Regions from separate parts of the Halanaerobium sp. ST460_2HS_T2 genome, predicted to be linked through region 3. Evidence: riboswitches for the same ligand, from Rfam matches in the RefSeq annotation. Region 3 holds a riboswitch; each other region holds the start of a gene.
What was found. A riboswitch is a leader RNA that binds a small molecule or an ion and turns the genes downstream of it on or off. The one in region 3 is predicted to bind S-adenosylmethionine.
Positions count from the first base shown of each region.

Region 1: linked by a shared signal. The riboswitch ahead of metF (methylenetetrahydrofolate reductase [NAD(P)H]) and the one ahead of DFR80_RS08200 (methionine ABC transporter ATP-binding protein) in region 3 are both predicted to bind S-adenosylmethionine.
Region 2: linked by a shared signal. The riboswitch ahead of DFR80_RS03610 (O-acetylhomoserine aminocarboxypropyltransferase/cysteine synthase family protein) and the one ahead of DFR80_RS08200 (methionine ABC transporter ATP-binding protein) in region 3 are both predicted to bind S-adenosylmethionine.

Region 1 is NZ_QPJF01000011.1:44,560-47,842, forward strand. It holds gene DFR80_RS06730 (homocysteine S-methyltransferase family protein) at 1-521, opposite strand, end outside; gene DFR80_RS06735 (Vitamin B12 dependent methionine synthase activation subunit) at 505-1,251, opposite strand; gene metF (methylenetetrahydrofolate reductase [NAD(P)H]) at 1,253-2,140, opposite strand; SAM riboswitch class I at 2,304-2,406, opposite strand; gene DFR80_RS06745 (cation diffusion facilitator family transporter) at 2,467-3,283, opposite strand, start outside.
Region 2 is NZ_QPJF01000005.1:63,499-66,781, reverse strand. It holds gene nagZ (beta-N-acetylhexosaminidase) at 1-1,671, shown strand, start outside; SAM riboswitch class I at 1,736-1,840, shown strand; gene DFR80_RS03610 (O-acetylhomoserine aminocarboxypropyltransferase/cysteine synthase family protein) at 1,975-3,252, shown strand.
Region 3 is NZ_QPJF01000014.1:72,513-75,795, forward strand. It holds gene DFR80_RS08195 (ATP-dependent helicase) at 1-1,883, shown strand, start outside; SAM riboswitch class I at 1,998-2,106, shown strand; gene DFR80_RS08200 (methionine ABC transporter ATP-binding protein) at 2,199-3,221, shown strand; gene DFR80_RS08205 (methionine ABC transporter permease) at 3,214-3,283, shown strand, end outside.

The DNA.
Region 1 (3,283 bases), on a different contig from region 3:
GTTAATGTACAGAATACAGGCAGATTGGAATTTTCCTTAGCTGCCAGTACTGCAGCTCTGGCTTCATAAAGATCAGAAATTGTTTCTATATGTATTAAATCGGCACCATATTCAACTCCTACCAGAACCTGCTGCTGATAGAGATCATATGCTTCATCAAAAGTTAAACTGCCCATTGGTTCCAGGAGTTCTCCCAGAGGTCCCATATCTAAAGCTACTGCAGCGTCAACACCTAACTCAATTACTGCCTGCCTGGCATTTTCCACTCCAGCTGTAATTATTTCTTCAACTGAATACTTAATTTCTTGCATTTTTAAAGCATTTGCTCCAAAGGTATTGGTAGTTATAATTTCAGCACCAGCCTTAAGATAACTTTTATGAATATCAATAATTTCTTTGCTATTTTCAATATTTAATTTTTCTGGAACATCGCCAGCCTTTAACCCCCGCTGCTGAAGTACTGTACCCATTGCCCCATCAAATAAAATTATTTCTTTACCCAATTTAGCCTTTAGCTCCACAGTAAATCCCCTTTCTTCTAAGCTCACAATCTTCATACAGAAGACAATTTTTACAGTGCCTTTTTTCAAATTCTAAGTCCCCATCTTTCGAATTTTCTATTTTCTGCTCCTGCTTAATTGAATGTTCTTCTGCAGCTGTTTTCTTGTCTATAACCCCAATAATTGCAGTTACAGATTTAGTCGGAAGCAGCATATTATAGCTGGAAGCAGTTAAGCCAATTTTTTTTGGTGCCTTCAAAATCCTTAGAAATTCTTTTTGAATATCTATACCGAGATCACCATATCCAGGACTATAGCGAAATGTTATATCGTCATTCCCTTCTTTTAGTGCTTTCTCTTTAATTTCAGCTTCCACCCGGTCACAACCCTCTTCAATCGCTGTAGTGGCACAGGCGTCAAAAATCATTGACTTAGTTACAGAAATTTTCTCATAAAAGGAAATCTTTTTATCTACCTGAGCTCCAAGTGTGGCTGCCATTAGATAAATTTCCGCTGAATTTTGGAGATGTTTTTTAATACTTCTACCTTTTAAAGTTAAAGTAGTATTTTTTATTTTCACACCCTCTTTTGTATGTTCAATCGGAAATTTATGATATAGATAACGAAAATTAATCAACTCTTTTATTTCTGAAATTGATTCAGCAAGCAGACGATTTATATTCTTATCTTCTATATCTTTAGCAGTCTGTAAGTATCTTAAAACTTCTTTTCTGTCAATTTTAAATTCCATTTTAACCAACCTTTTTACCATTAATGTGGGTTATTAAAGAACCAACGGCTTCTTTTATTCTACGAGCCACATAAGGGTTGTTCATAGTATAAAGATGGATTCCATCTACTTCACTGGAAATCAAATCAACTATCTGTTCAACTGCATATGCTATTCCAGCATCTCTTAAAGCCTCAGGATTATCTTCATATTTATCTAAAATCTTCTGAAATTTATCCGGAAAATAAGCATCAGATAATTCTATAATTCTTCCAACCTGCTTTTTATTTATTACCGGCATTATTCCTGCTTCAATTGGTACATTTATCCCTTTCTCCTCTACTTTATCCCTGAATTTATAAAAAAGAGAATTATCAAAAAACATCTGTGAGATTAAATAATCCACTCCATAATCTACCTTCTGTTTTAAATACTCAATATCCTGATCCAGACTCTCTGTTTCTAAATGGCCTTCTGGATAACAGGCAGCTGCAATTCCAAAATTAGTCTGTTGTTTGATATGCTCAACCAGCTGATAAGCATAATTATAATCTCCTAATGGGTCACCATCAACAGGTTTATCCCCCCGCAAAGCCAACACATTATCAATATTCTTTGCTTTGAGTCTGGCCAGTATTTTATTTAAAGTCCGCTGATCAGAGTTAATACATGTCAAATGAGCCAGTGCTTCTACCTTATATTTTTCTTTAATAATTGAAGATAGTTCACAGGTTCGATTTTTGTGAACTCCACCTCCAGCCCCATAGGTCACACTTATATAATCAGGGTCAATATCTTTCAGCTCCTCTAAAGTTTGATAGATATTTTCAATTGGCACATCTGCTCTGGGAGGAAATACCTCCAGAGAAAATACCACTTCTTTTTCGTCAAAAATACTTTTAATTTTCATTTTAACCTCCTCATACTGCTCTACTACTTTTAAAAGTTATTTACTTATAAGCTCTAATCAAATTACTCTCTGCTTAATTATTAAAAGCTTCTAAAATTTTATGTTTAAAAAATAACATAAAAAAGAAAAAATCCACTTCTTAAGTAGAAGTGGGCTTCACAACTACTTATCTTTCAGGCTTAACCTGCTGGATTTAGCACCGGGCAGTATAACTGCTGGTTGCCGGGTTTCTCAGGGCCAGATCCCTCCACCACTCTCGATAAGACAATTTTCTATTTTTAATTACTTTACCATATTAAAAGATTTGTGTCAAGTAAATTCCAGGTTTAAGCCCTACAGTCTTCAGACTCACATTCTTCATTTTCATACTCAATTTCAACTGTAACATGATCAATTCCTTCTTCAGCAAGCAGTTTTTTAACTTTTGTTTTTAATTCAATAATGTCGTCTCTTTTTATCTGATCTTTGACAATTAGATGTGTACTCAAGAAATTTTTCTCACCCTCTAATGTCCAGACATGAGTATGATGAACAGCAAGAGCATTGCTCTGTTCAACAATTTTATGTTGTAAATTTTCAATATTAATGTCATCTGGAACCCCCTGTAGAAATATAGCTAAAACTCTTTTCAACTTTGATATAACATTATATAAAATGTAAATATTAATTAATAAAGATAAAAGAGGATCCAAAATAGGAACACTTTTAAAAATCAGAATTATACTAACAATAAAAATTGCTGTCCAACCAAGTAAATCTTCCATCAGATGCCAGCTAACCACCTCTTTATTTAAAGAACTGCCCCCTCGCAATTTTAAAACAGATATTCCATTGATTATTATCCCAAAAATAGATAAAAATAACATTCCCTCAGGATGAACAGTTTGAGGATTAAAAAGTCTTGGAACCACTTCAGATAATATAAAAAACGATCCTAAAATTAAAACTATACTGTTAATTAAAGCTCCCAGCAGAGAAAAACGAGCATAACCATAACTAAAATCATCATCTGCTTTTTTTTGCGAAAAGTTCTCCAAATACCAGGAAACTGCCAGAGAAATTGAATCTCCAAGGTCATGTAAGGCATCAGACAAAATTGCCATACTATTTGTTAACAAACCACCAATAATTTCAATAATTGAA
Region 2 (3,283 bases), on a different contig from region 3:
ATAATATTATTTTCATCTCTTACTACTTCAGCAGTAAGTCAGGAACAGGAATTCGATATTTTTAATTTCTTAAAATTAGGAGGAGATTTTTTAATGAATTCTAAAATTGCAGAGATGTCTCTGGAAGAAAAGGTGGGACAGCTTTTTCAGATAGGATTTTCAGGACCGCAGGTTGATTCAGAAATAAAAGATATGATTGAAAATTATCATATTGGTGGAGTGATTTATTTCAGCAGAAATATAGAGAACCCAGCTCAGACTGCAGAACTTTCAAATCAGCTGCAGGAACTGGCAGTAAACTCCGGGGCAAAGCTGCCGCTTTTTATTTCGGCAGATCAGGAAGGTGGTACAGTTACTAGATTAAAAGGAGCCACGCATTTCCCCGGGAATATGGCTCTTGGTGCTGCTAATAATAAAGAATTTGCTTATTTAGCTGGCGAAGCTGTAGGTGATGAGCTAAAAAATTTAGGGATTAATGTTAACCTGGCTCCTGATCTTGATGTGAACAATAATCCTGATAATCCAGTGATCGGAGTTCGTTCGTTTGGAGAAGATCCTAAATTAGTTGCTGAACTGGGAACTTCCTATATTAAAGGGCTGCAGTCAAAAGGAGTTATTGCAACAGCTAAACATTTTCCAGGCCATGGAGATACAGCAGTTGATTCTCATCTGGATTTACCTGTAATCAGACATTCCCGCAGTCGTCTGGAAGGGGTAGAGCTTTATCCTTTTAAAAAGGCAATTGAGGCCGGGGTAGACAGTATAATGACAGCCCATATATATTTTCCGACAATCGAAAAGGAGAAAGGAATACCGGCAACTCTTTCTAAGGCTGTTTTAACTGATTTATTGAGGGAAGAACTTAATTTTAAAGGTTTAATTATTACTGATTGTATGGAAATGAATGCAATAGTCAATACTTTTGGTACTGTAGAAGGAGCTGTCAAAACAATAGAAGCTGGGAGTGATACTGTTTTAGTATCTCACAGTTACCAAAAACAAAAAAAGGCAATTAATGCTGTGATTAAAGCAGTAAAAAACGGAAGAATTAGCGAAGAGAGAATAAATCAGTCTTTAAAGAGAATTTTAAGCCTAAAGGGTAAGAGAATCAGTCTGGCAGAGCTTAAAGAAGCAGATGAAAATAAAATTAATTTTGCAGCTCATCAAAAAATTGCCAGAGAAATTGCAGAAAATGCAGTAACAGTGGTTAAAAATGAAGGAGTTCTGCCTCTAAAAAATATTGAATCAAAAAAGATCAGTGTAATTGACTTTGAAATGGGGCGAGTTTCTTTAGCTGAAGATGACGATAAAAAAAGAAATTTGTTTTTTAAATATTTACAGGAAGAATTAAATAAGGTAGAAAATATAACTTTACAAGAGGGACAAACGATTACTGTTAATAATAATAAAATAATTGACAGTGATTTAGTTATTGTCTGCACCTATAATGCTGCAGTAAACAGAGACCAGGCCAGAATTGCAGAAAAATTAGCTGTAAAATATGATGTTTTAGTTCTTGCTCTTCGTAACCCCTATGATTATAAATATCTGAATCAAACTCAGGCATTTATTACAACCTATGATTACAGTCCGGCCAGCCAGAAAGCTGCTGTTGATTTGATAAAAGGAGAAATCAGTGCCCGCGGGAAATTACCGATTAGTATTAAATAAAACAAAAGAAAGAATATTTCTTGACAGAATTACTTATCTATGTTAAAGTTATAAAAAACAATAAAACTTATCGCGAGAGGTGGAGGGACTGGCCCTTTGAAACCCGGCAACCAGCAGTTAGCTACTGCCCGGTGCTAATTCCAGCAGGAAGATTCCTGAGAGATAAGGAGTAAGTAAATTACCCACTCCTACTTTTAGGTAGTGGGATTTTTATTTTTTACAGACTTATTTACAGGCTGCAAGTAGAGTGATCACTCAAATTTATTGTTAATTAGAGAAGAGAAAATTAGAGGAGGAAATTAAATGAAATTCAAATTTGATACTTTAGCATTACATGCAGGTTATGAGGCAGATCAGAACAAAAAGTCAGCAGCAGTTCCAATTTATCAGACAACATCCTATACTTTTGATGACACAGACCATGCAGCAGATTTATTTGCTTTAAAAGAGGCCGGTGATATTTACACTCGAATTCAAAATCCGACTAATTCTGTACTGGAAAAAAGAATTGCTGCTCTAGAAGGTGGAGTAGGAGCTCTGGCAGTTTCCTCAGGACAGGCAGCAGAGGTTATTGCCCTTTTAACTATTTGTAATAATGGAGATCATATTGTCAGCGGCAGTTCGATTTATGGCGGAACCCATAATCTCTTTAAACATACCTTTAAGAATATGGGCATAGATGTTTCTTTTGTTGATTCTGAGGACCCCGAAACTTTCAAAAAGGAGATTAATGAACAGACAAAGGCTCTTTATGTTGAAACAATTGGTAACCCATCTCTAACAGTACCTGATTTTGAGAGACTTGCTGAAATTGCCCACGAAGCAGGAGTACCGTTGATAGTTGATAATACTTTTGCTTCCCCCTATCTCTGCCGTCCCTTTGAATATGGAGCAGATATAGTGATCCATTCGACCACTAAATACATAGCCGGTCATGGGAATTCTATTGGTGGTGTTATTGTTGATAGTGGTAATTTTGACTGGGATACAGGGAGATTTCCTGGGTTGGTGGAACCGGATCCAAGTTATCATGGAGTTAAGTTTCAGGAGGAATTTGGAGAAGCGGCTTTTATCATTAAAGCCAGAGTACAGCTTTTAAGAGATTTAGGCAGTGCTCCCAGTCCTTTCAATTCTTTTTTGACAATTACTGGTCTGGAAACATTAGGCTTAAGAATGGAGCGTCATTCCCAAAATGCACAGGCAGTGGCAGAATTTTTAGCAGCTGACAATAGAGTTGACTGGGTTAGTTATCCCGGGCTTGAAAGTCATGACACACATCATAATGCTAAAAAATACTTAGAAAATGGTAGTGGTGGTATGGTAGCATTTGGCATCAAAGGTGGCAAAGAAGCAGCAGAGAAGTTTATCAATCAGCTTGAACTATTTTTACATCTTGCCAATGTTGGAGATGCAAAATCTCTGGCAATTCATCCAGCTAGTACTACACATCAGCAGTTAAGTGATGAAGATTTAAAGAAAACAGGAATTTCGCCGGAATTAATCAGATTATCAATTGGAATTGAAGATATTGCAGATATTAAAAATGATCTCGATCAGGCTCTAGCAGCATCGGAAAAGTAATGTTAAGTATAAATTAAATATTTGTCTTTAA
Region 3 (3,283 bases):
CCAGTAATATTTTGACAGTAACATTTACAAATAGGGCTGCCGATGATATGAAAGCTAAAATTGATGATTTAGTTGGTTCAGAGACCATTGAAGAAATGAATCTTGGGACGTTTCACAGTATTTGTCTTAAAATACTAAGAGAAAATCTGGCAGAGGTTAATCGTTCTGAAGGTTGTTTGATTTATGATACTAATGATTCTATTGCCATAGTAGAGGATATTATTTTCGAATTTGGTCTGGAAGAAACAGAATATGACCCTAAAATGATCTTCAATATTATTTCTAAAGCCAAAATGGAGTTGGTTATTCCATCTGAACTGATCGAGGAATATGCTCAGAAAGATAATCAGGGCTCCCAACATTTTTATCAGATTATAAGCAGAATTTATAGTGAATATGAGCGAGTACTGGAGAATAATAACTGTTTTGATTTTAATGATTTAATTAAAAAAACTATTGAACTTCTTGAAGATAATTTGGAGATTCTAGCTAAATACCAGAATCAGTTTCAGTATATTCAGGTAGATGAATATCAGGATGTAAATCATTCACAATATCAGCTCGTATCTCTTCTGGCCAGACCCCAAAACAATATTTTTGTTGTTGGAGATGACTGGCAGGGAATTTATGGTTTTCGCGGTGCAGATATCAGTAATATTTTAGAATTTGAGCATGATTATCCGGAAGCTAGAACTGTAAAACTGGAAAGAAATTATCGCAGTTCTAATAATATTATTACTGCTTCTAATCAGCTAATTAATAACAACAGTCAGAATAAAGTTAAGGAGGCCTGGACTGAAGCTGATGATGGTGCTCCTATCTTTGTAGCCCGGGCAGAAAATCCTCTGGTAGAAGCTAAATATGTTTGTAAGCGAATTAATCATCTGGTTGATTTTTATAATTACAAACTTAGTGATGTCGCAATTTTATGCCGCAGTCACTTTCAATCAATGCAGCTTCAGAATCAGCTGCCAAAGTTTAGAATTCCTCACCAGTTGGTGGGAGGAGTCAGCTTTTTTGACAGACAGGAAATCCGATATTTTGTTAATTATTTAAAACTGCTGGTTAACCCAAATGACAGATTGGCTTTAAAACGACTATTTAGAATTGAGGTCCATGGTGTTGGAGAAATTTTACTCAGTGAAATTAATAAATATGCCAGAGAACATAATTTAAAAATTACAGATGTCTTTGAAAGTCCAACTCGGGTTAAGGGAATTGGAAATAATAAGGCAGCCAATATTATTGAATTTCAAAGGCGGGTAATTGACAGTATTTATGATCTCCGGGAGGAAAAGCTGCCGATGCAGAAAAAAGCCCTTGAACTTTACCAGCGAGTTAACTTTGACCAGAATGTTCTGGCAGAGCTTGATAATCCAGAGGAACGAAAAAAATATATGGATATGTTTTTAGAAGATATGGCAGATTTTCAGAAAAATAATCCTGGACGTGGATTATATGATTATTTATTAATTAATAAGTTGATTACGGATAAAGATATAACAGAGGATACTCAGGAAAAGGTCAAGGTAATGACTGCCCATTCTGCTAAGGGGCTTGAGTTTCCAGTGGTTTTTATAATTGGAGCGGAAGAAGAAGTTTTTCCTCATTTAAAAAGTCTGGAGGAAAAAGCTGCTGGCTTAAATCCCTATGCTGTTGAAGAAGAAAGAAGACTATTTTATGTAGCGATGACTCGGGCAGAAAAGCTGCTGTTTATTTCATTTTCCAATCGTAGAGTTTCTGGAGATCAGGGCCAGTATAAGCAGATTGTACCTTCCAGATTTTTATATGAACTGCCTGAGCAGCGACTTGATTTTACCAGTGTGGAGAGCAAAAAAGGCGGTTCAGGGATTCAAATGAGGAAAAATGTAGAGGTGATATAAAAGAATATTGGGTAACAGGAAATTATTTCTAGTTACCCGTTTTAAATAAGCAAAAAATCCTTGACAGAGTTAAAATTGAGTGATAAACTACTATATAACTTAAAAAGAAAATAAAAATCATCAAGAGTGGTGGAGGGACTGGCCCTTTGATACCCGGCAACCTACTTAAACATTTAGTAAGGTGCTAATTCCAGCATTTCCAGTGGGGAATGATAGATGAGAGGTAAATAAATCCTCTCAGGAGGATTTTTTTCATTTCTGACTGCTCTTGTGGACACTGGAGCAGTTTTATTATTTTTTAGAGGGTGATTAGTTTTGATTAAAATAGAAAATTTGACAAAACATTATCATGCAGCCCAGGGAAAGGTTGAAGCAATAAATGGCCTTAATTTGGAAGTTGATGATGGTGAGATATTCGGCATGATTGGTCCCAGTGGGGCAGGTAAGAGTACTTTGATTAGAATGCTCAACTTATTAGAGCAGCCTACTTCGGGCACTATAAACATTAATGGAACGGATTTAACAGAATTAAGTTCTCAAAATTTAAGAGCAGCCAGACAGAAGATTGGAATGATTTTTCAGCATTTTAACCTTTTATCTTCTCGAACGGTGCTGGGAAATGTAGCGTTTCCTCTAGAGATAGCAGGTGTAGCAAAAAAAGAGCGAATAGCAAAGGCCAAAGAACTAATAGAACTGGTTGGCCTTTCTGATAGAGCAGATCATTACCCGGCTCAGCTTTCTGGCGGTCAGAAGCAAAGAGTCGGTATTGCAAGAGCACTGGCCAATGATCCGGATCTACTTTTATCTGATGAAGCAACTTCATCACTGGATCCTGAAAGTACAAAATCAGTATTGGAGTTATTAGCAAAAATCAGGGATGAGATGAATTTGACAATTATTTTAATTACCCATGAAATGGGAGTTATTAAAGATATTTGTGACCGGGTGGCGGTTTTAGAGGCCGGACAGATTATTGAAGAAGGTTCAATACTTGATATTTTTGCCAGACCAAAGCAGACTTTAACTAAAAAGTTTATTAGTTCAGTAATTGATTTTGATCTGCCAGAACGAATCATAAAATATGTAAAAGCAGAAAGACCAGGAGAGTTAATTAGAATTTCTTTTGTTGGAGAAAAAACTCATGATCCTTATATTTCTGATTTGGTAAAACATTATTCAGTAGATGCCAACATATTATATGGCAATATTGATGAGATTCAGGGAGTTCCATTTGGGACTCTGGTTTTAGATTTAGAGGGTCAGCTAACAAATATTGAGGAAAGTATTAACTATCTTCAGAGTCAGGATTTAAGAGTAGAGGTGTTGGACAATGTTTGATCTTATAACAGATTTAGCCCGCTATAATGATTTAATGATCAGCGGTTCTTTAGAAACCTTAT